DNA from 2 places in the Georgenia sp. X1117 genome. Region 1 is predicted to be linked to the other one. Evidence: riboswitches for the same ligand, from Rfam matches in the RefSeq annotation. Region 1 holds a riboswitch; the other holds the start of a gene.
What was found. Region 1 has a riboswitch for S-adenosylmethionine ahead of AC3D3D_RS00320 (hypothetical protein). Riboswitches for the same ligand answer to the same signal wherever they lie in the genome.

Region 1 (3,396 bases):
ACGAGATCCTCGTCAGCGAGGACCACGGGTTCATCCTCGTGCGGACGGGGGACCGTCGATGAGCCGCCGGCTGGTCATCCACACCGACGGCGGCGCCCGCGGCAACCCCGGCCCCGCCGGCTACGGCAGCGTCGTCACCGACGCCGATACAGGCGAACGTCTCGCCACCCGCAGCGGATACCTGGGGGAGACGACGAACAACGTCGCCGAGTACACCGCCCTGGTCGAGGGGCTGCGCGCCGCCGCACGGATCGAGCCCGAGGCCCAGGTCGAGGTGCGCGCCGACTCCAAGCTCGTCGTCGAGCAGATGTCGGGCCGCTGGAAGATCAAGCACGAGGACATGCGCCGGCTCGCCCTCGAGGCCCGCGACGCCTTTCCCACGCACCGCGTGACCTACACCTGGATCCCGCGCGCGAAGAACGCCGATGCCGACGCCCTGGCCAACAAGGCCATGGACTCGCGCGCCGACTCCGCCACCGACGAGTGGCTCACCAGCCTCGCCGAGGCCGCCGAGCTCGGCTCGGAGTCCGACGACGTCTGGCCAGGGCCGGGTGACCCGGGCGCCGACGGCCCATCCGACGCCGGCTCGTCCGACGACCCGGCCGACGCCTCAGCAGCACGCGCAGACGCGCCGCCGGCGCTCTTCGACGTCGCCGAGCCGGCACCGCGCGACGAGCCGGGTGCCACGACGTCGGGCGCGCGCCCGACGCCGAACGACAGCACACCGGACGACAGCGCACCGGCCGCCCGCCCGCGGACCGGCGACGCCACGCGCGTGTACCTCGTCCGGCACGGCGTCACCGAGTGGACCCTCCAGAGCCGCGAGTGCGGTTCGGACACGCCCGGCCCGGACCTCACCGAGCTCGGTCGACGGCAGGCGGCGAACGCCGGGACGCTCCTGTCGCGGCTGGTCGAGGGGGACGTCGCCGACCTCGGGCAGGCCGAGCTGCGCGTCTCGCCGATCATCCGCACCCGCCAGAGCGCGGAGGAGCTCGCACGGACGTCCGGCCTGCGCGCCGAGCCGATCCTCGACGACCGCCTCCGGGAGATCGAGCTCGGCGAGTGGCACGGACTGACCGGCGCCGAGATCGACGCCGGCTGGGAGGGCGGCTGGCAGCGGTGGTACCGCGACGTCGACGTCGCCGCGCCCGGCGGTGAGTCGCACCGCCAGGTCGCGGCCCGCGTCGCTCAGGTGCTCCGGGAGGTCATGGGCTCCGAGCGCCGCACGGTGGTGCTCGTCGCGCACGCCGTCGTCGTGCGGACCGCCGTGGCACTCGTCGCCGGCATCGAGCCGGGCGCCTGGGGCCGCGTCCGCGTGCGGCCCGGCTCGGTGACGATGCTCGGCGTGAGCGGCGTCGACGCCCAGGGCCGCTTCGAGGGCCAGGTCAACTACGTCGGTGCGCCCTCGGAGGGGGTCGGCGCCGCCGGCTGACCCGTGACCCTCACCGCCGGCCCGAACGGCACGGCACCCACTGCTCCGGATCCCGGCACGGGTGCATCGCCGGACGTGCCGGGTCGTCGTCCACCTCGGGATTGACGCTGAGCAACCCGTACCCGTACAGGGTGGCGCCGCGGCGCGCCCACTGCTCGAGGCGGCTGCGCGTGCGCTCGTCGTCGTGGAGCCACCAGACCTCGGGGGCGTCCCCGACGAGCACCCGCAGCTCCAGCGGGCCCGGTCCGACCGGCCCGCCTGCCGGCGTCGGGAGGCGGTCCCGTGCCACGGCGCTGTAGGAGACCAGCCGGACGTCCGTGCCGGTCGTCGTCGCGGCCAGCCTGGCCTGGATGTGATGGGGCTGGTGGCCGGCGCGGTACAGGCCGCACCGCGTGTCGGTGGCCGAGGCGTGCTCGCTCATGAGGGGCTCCTGGATGTTCGCGACTTCCCGCGACGCTCCGCCGCGGGCGGATCTTCCTCCGGGGGCACCGTGCGCGAGGCGCGGTTGCCAGGCGACCGGCCGGAGGGCTTCTGGTCGCGCTTCGTGATCCACCGATAAGGCTACGGGCAACCTCCGACATCGACGCCGACCGGCACGGCCCTACGGCAGCTGGACCACCAGCGGCCGTAGGCCGGCCCGGACCTACGGCCGCTGCACCAGCACCAGGGTGAGCGCGTGCGCCGCACCCGCGCGCGCCGGCGGCGCCAGCTCGACGTCGCTCAGCGTCCAGGTGGTGCGCTCGACACCCTTGCGCGGCGCCGCAGCAGCCTCGCGTACCGTCCCGACCAGCTCGCCCGCCGCGGTCCGCAGCGAGTCCGCGTCGTCCGGCGCCGCCCCCGTGCGCCGGAGCAGGTGCCCGACGAGGAGTCCGCGGAAGTACTTGGCGTCGTGGGAGACCACCGACCGGGTCGTGCCACGGACGGTGACCGCGCCGACCTCCACGCGCTCCGCCGTCGGGGGCACCTTCCACAGCGAGCGGTACCCGCCCGAACGGCCGTCGACGACGAGCTCGCCGTCGACCCGCGCGTCCATCGCGTCCGCCAGCGCCCCGCGCCACAGCGGGGGCAGCGCGCCGACGTCGGGCAGGGTGGCCGACGGGCCGAGCCGGTAGGCCGGGATGCGGTCGGCGGGGGAGAGCGCGCCGAAGGCACCGGACATGATGAGGACGTCACGCTCGGCCCGCTCGTGCGCCGGCCCCTCGAGCTCGGCGAGGCCCGCACGGTCGAACAGGACACCGGTGAACACCTGGTCCGCCCGGCCCGCGGGCAGCGAGAAGAGCTCGCGCTGAGCGGCGACCTCGGCAGCCGCGCCGGCCGGGGCGCGCAGCACCTCGAGGGCGTCGGGGCGGCCGCTCAGCCCGACCAACGAGGTCAGCACCCGACGCCGGACATCGGTCAGCGTCGGGAGCGAGAGGGAGCCCAGGTCCAGGGGGTCTCCGGAGGTCGGTGCGGTCTTGCCTTCGGAGGGAGGGAGCAGCACGAGCACCACGGGAGGGTAGCCGCCGAGGTCACGCTCCACGGGTGCTGTCCGCCCGGTAGACTGGTGCGCTGCGGAAGAGTCGGCCGGGCGGCCGCGTCACCCGGTCACCGGGTGCCGAGGAACGTCCGGGCTCCGCAGGGCAAGGTGGTGGGTAACGCCCACCCGGGGTGACCCGCGGGACAGTGCCACAGAGAACAGACCGCCCCGCAAGGGGTAAGGGTGAAACGGTGGGGTAAGAGCCCACCAGCGCCGCGGGTGACCGTGGCGGCTCGGCAAACCCCACCTGGAGCAAGACCAGACAGCAGGCGTTCGAGGGCGGCCCGTCCGATGCCTGCGGGTAGGTCGCTGGAGGCGTGCGGCAACGCACGTCGTAGATGGATGGTCGCCACCGACGGCTCGGCCGTCGGGACAGAACCCGGCGTACAGGCCGACTCTTCCGCCCCGCAGGGTCCCTGCGTCAGGGGGCGAGCACGTAACCGTTGGA
Region 2 (3,396 bases), 830 kb from region 1:
ACCCGGACGTCACCTTCGCCAAGGTCGACACCGACGCGAACCAGGAGCTGGCCGCCCAGCTGCAGATCACCTCGATCCCCACGCTCATGGCCTTCCGCGACGGCGTGCTGGTCTACAACAAGCCCGGCGCGGTCCCGGCGAAGAACCTCGAGCAGATCCTCACGGCCGTCCGCGAGCTCGACATGGACGAGATCCGCAAGCAGATCGCCGAGCACGAGGCCGGCCACGGGGACGCCGAGCAGGCCTGACCTCCGCGAGCACCCCGCGTCGGCAGGCGCGCGGAAGGGGCCCGGGACCGGCGTGCTGCCGGTCCCGGGTCCCTTCTCTGTCTGTCTCCGGCCCCTCTCACACCGAGGTGGACCATGCCCGTCCGAGGAGGACCTTCTCGAGGCCCATCTGGGCCGAGAAGGGTCCACCTCAGCGCGTTCTCGCACCGAGGTGGACCATGCCCGCCCGAGGTCGACCTTCTCGAGGTCCTTCCGGACCGAGAAGGGTCCACCTCGGCGCGGGCCGGTCAGACCAGGTTGTCGAGGATGGCGGTGAGATCGGCCGGGATCGAGATCGGCACGAGCACCAGGCCGTCGGCGAGGGCGGAGAAGCCCTGGGCCTCCTCGCGCACGTCCTCCACCGAGCCGATGACCGCGGCCGCGCCCTGCCAGGGCAGCGTGCGCCGCTCGACGGAGGCGATGTCCGCGACGAGCTCGGCGCGGGCCAGGGCCCGCTCGCGGGTCTCGGCGATGGCCACGTGCAGCTCGACGAGCACCCGCACGGTGGTGCCGGCCTCCTCGGCGCCGCGGCGCACCGCGGCCACGAACTCGCTCACGCGGGCGTGGTGGATGGCCCGCACGACCGCCGTGCCGCCGGCGCGACCGGCGGCCAGCCCCTCCTCGACGCTGTCGACGTAGGAGGCGGTGCGCAGCCGCGAGCCGACGGCGGTCGGTGCCGCGCCTGCGGTCCGCGCGCGGCTGTCGGCGACGCGGCGCGCACCGGCGGCGGTGAGCCCGGCGGTCGCGGCAGCCTGCTCACGCGCGGGTGCCCCGGGCAGGAGGACGTCGACGCCGGCGTCGGTCAGGCGCTCGCCGGTGCGGCGGGCGTCGGCGCCGGGCTCGGTGCGCCACGGGGCGTCCGAGCGCAGGTGGAAGGTCGGGGAGAGCGCGACCTCGGTGACGCCGGCGGCGCGGGCCGCGTGGGCCTGACGGGCCAGCCGGGGCAGGTCGGCGGCGTCGACGGGCAGGTCGTCCTCAGGGTCGGAGACGGCCGCGCCGAGGCCGGAGAGGTCGAGGGCGAGGGCGCCACCGACGGCGGCCGAACCCTCGGTGGCCGGGGTGGTGCGGGGCTCGCTGGTCCGGGCGGCGTCGGTGCGGGTCGTACGCGCGGCGTCGACGTCGGCGGTGGGAACGGGGGTACGGGTCAGGCTGATGCTCATGGCTGGGGTCCTCACAGGGTCCCGCCGTCGGGTGAGCCGACGGCTGTGCGTGCGCCGGAGGGCATGCGGCCACGACGTGCCACTCGTCGCGGGGGTCGCCGCCCGTCCGGTCTGACGCGGCGCGGGAGCGCAGGCGTCGCTGGGTTCTCCGGGCTGTCAGGCCGACATTCGCCGACAGCCCGGGCGCATGCACATCATCATCGCCGGGAGGAGGGCAGAGCTGGATCGGTGGGTGCTCACCTGCTGCATCATGTCCGGATCCTTCGTGCAAGGGCGCCTCGTGCGCCGGGCTTTGCCCCACTGACGTGGGGCCAGGTCATCACCCGGAGCACCCCCGCCACACGAGGAGGGTTGCCGACCAGCGAGCCGGGGCTTCGCACTGGTTCTCAAGACCTGTGGCGACACTAGGCAGCCGCGCCGCCCCGCGTCAACGCACCCACCCGGTCGTCTCACCTGTCGGTCAGCGCGGGCGGGCTCGGCCCCCGACGTCGCGCATGACCGCCAGGTCGTCGCGGTGCACGGCCGGGCGCTGGTTCGCCCGACGCCGGGCCGGTGCGGCCACCAGCTCGGTCAGCTCGCGCGAGTCGTAGCCGCTGACGCCGCGGGCGACGAGCCCGTCCGGCCCGACCATCTCGATGACGTCGCCGGCCTCGAAGTCGCCGACCACGTCGGTGATGCCGGGCAGCAGGAGGGACCGCTGCCGCTCCCCCACCGCGAGGGCGGCCCCGGCGTCGAGGACGACCGAGCCGCGCGGCCGGGCGGCGTGCGCGAGCCACAGCCGCCGGGCGGACATGCGGCGAGCCCGGGCGGCGAACCAGGTGCCCACGGGCCGGCCGGCCAGGGCGTCACCGGCGTGGTCGGCGTCGGTGAGGACCACCGGGATGCCGGAGCCGGTGGCGATGGCGGCCGCCTCGAGCTTGGTGACCATGCCACCCGTCCCGACGGCGGACCCGCGACCGGTGACCGTGATGCCCTCGAGGTCCTCCGGGCCGCGGACGAGGGGGATCCTGCTGCTCCCGGGGTCGCGGGGGTGGCCGTCGTAGAGACCGTCGACGTCGGTGAGCAGCACGAGCGCGTCGGCCCGGACGAGGTTGGCCACGAGGGCGGCGAGGCGGTCGTTGTCGCCGAAGCGGATCTCGTCGGTGGCGACGGCGTCGTTCTCGTTGACGATGGGCGTCACCCCGAGGGTGAGGAGCCGGTCGAGCGCACGGGCGGCGTTGACGTGGCTCTGGCGGCGCACGAGGTCGTCGGCGGTGAGCAGGACCTGCCCGACGCGCCGGCCGTGCCGCGCGAACGCCTCGGTGTAGCGGGCGAGGATCATCCCCTGCCCTACCGAGGCCGCGGCCTGCTGCGTGGCCAGGTCCTTCGGGCGGGCGGAGAGCCCGAGCGGGGCGATCCCCGCCGCGATCGCGCCGGAGGAGACGAGCACGACCTGCCGGCCGGCGGCCGCCCGGGTGGCGAGCAGCGTCGAGAGCTGGCCGATCCGCTCGAGGTCGAGAGTGCCGTCGGGCCGGGTCAGCGAGGAGGAACCGATCTTCACGACGACGCAGCTCGCGCGCGCGAGCATCGCGCGGTTGGCCAGGGGCCGGTGGACGGTCGGGAAGCTCACGGGGACATTGTGCGCGTCCGCGGGGCCGGCTCGGGTCATTGACCGCCGGCGGACGCCCGGCGGTGCGCCATCGCGATCTCGACCCAACCGGCGAGCTGGTCGTCGTCGGCGATCGTGTCCCCGTCGACCTCGATCCAGCCCGGGCCCATCGAGCGTCCCGCACCCATCTCGGCCTGCGTCGCGCCGGGGCGCCGGAGCAGCTCGTCGTGGTCCTCGGCGGGCACGCGCACGAGCAGCCCGCCGTCCTTGCGGGCCGCGGCGATCATCTTCTCGTCCACCATGACCGACCGACCGCCGAACATCGAGACCTCGCGGACGGTCTCGCCGACGAGGAGCGCGCGGACCCGCTCGACGAGGGCGG

Region 2: another riboswitch for S-adenosylmethionine. It lies ahead of AC3D3D_RS04075 (hypothetical protein); the one in region 1 lies ahead of AC3D3D_RS00320 (hypothetical protein).

The regions. Positions count from the first base shown of each region.
Region 1 covers NZ_CM173492.1:61,466-64,861, forward strand. Annotated here, with positions in the region: gene AC3D3D_RS00310 (zinc ribbon domain-containing protein) at 1-62, shown strand, start outside; gene AC3D3D_RS00315 (histidine phosphatase family protein) at 59-1,432, shown strand; gene AC3D3D_RS00320 (hypothetical protein) at 1,443-1,853, opposite strand; SAM riboswitch class IV at 1,869-1,982, opposite strand; gene AC3D3D_RS00325 (YaaA family protein) at 2,076-2,918, opposite strand; RNA gene rnpB (RNase P RNA component class A) at 2,988-3,351, shown strand; gene AC3D3D_RS00335 (hypothetical protein) at 3,370-3,396, opposite strand, start outside.
Region 2 covers NZ_CM173492.1:890,511-893,906, forward strand. Annotated here, with positions in the region: gene trxA (thioredoxin) at 1-248, shown strand, start outside; gene AC3D3D_RS04075 (hypothetical protein) at 515-1,426, opposite strand; SAM riboswitch class IV at 1,709-1,820, opposite strand; gene proB (glutamate 5-kinase) at 1,887-2,993, opposite strand; gene AC3D3D_RS04085 (TfoX/Sxy family protein) at 3,071-3,396, opposite strand, start outside.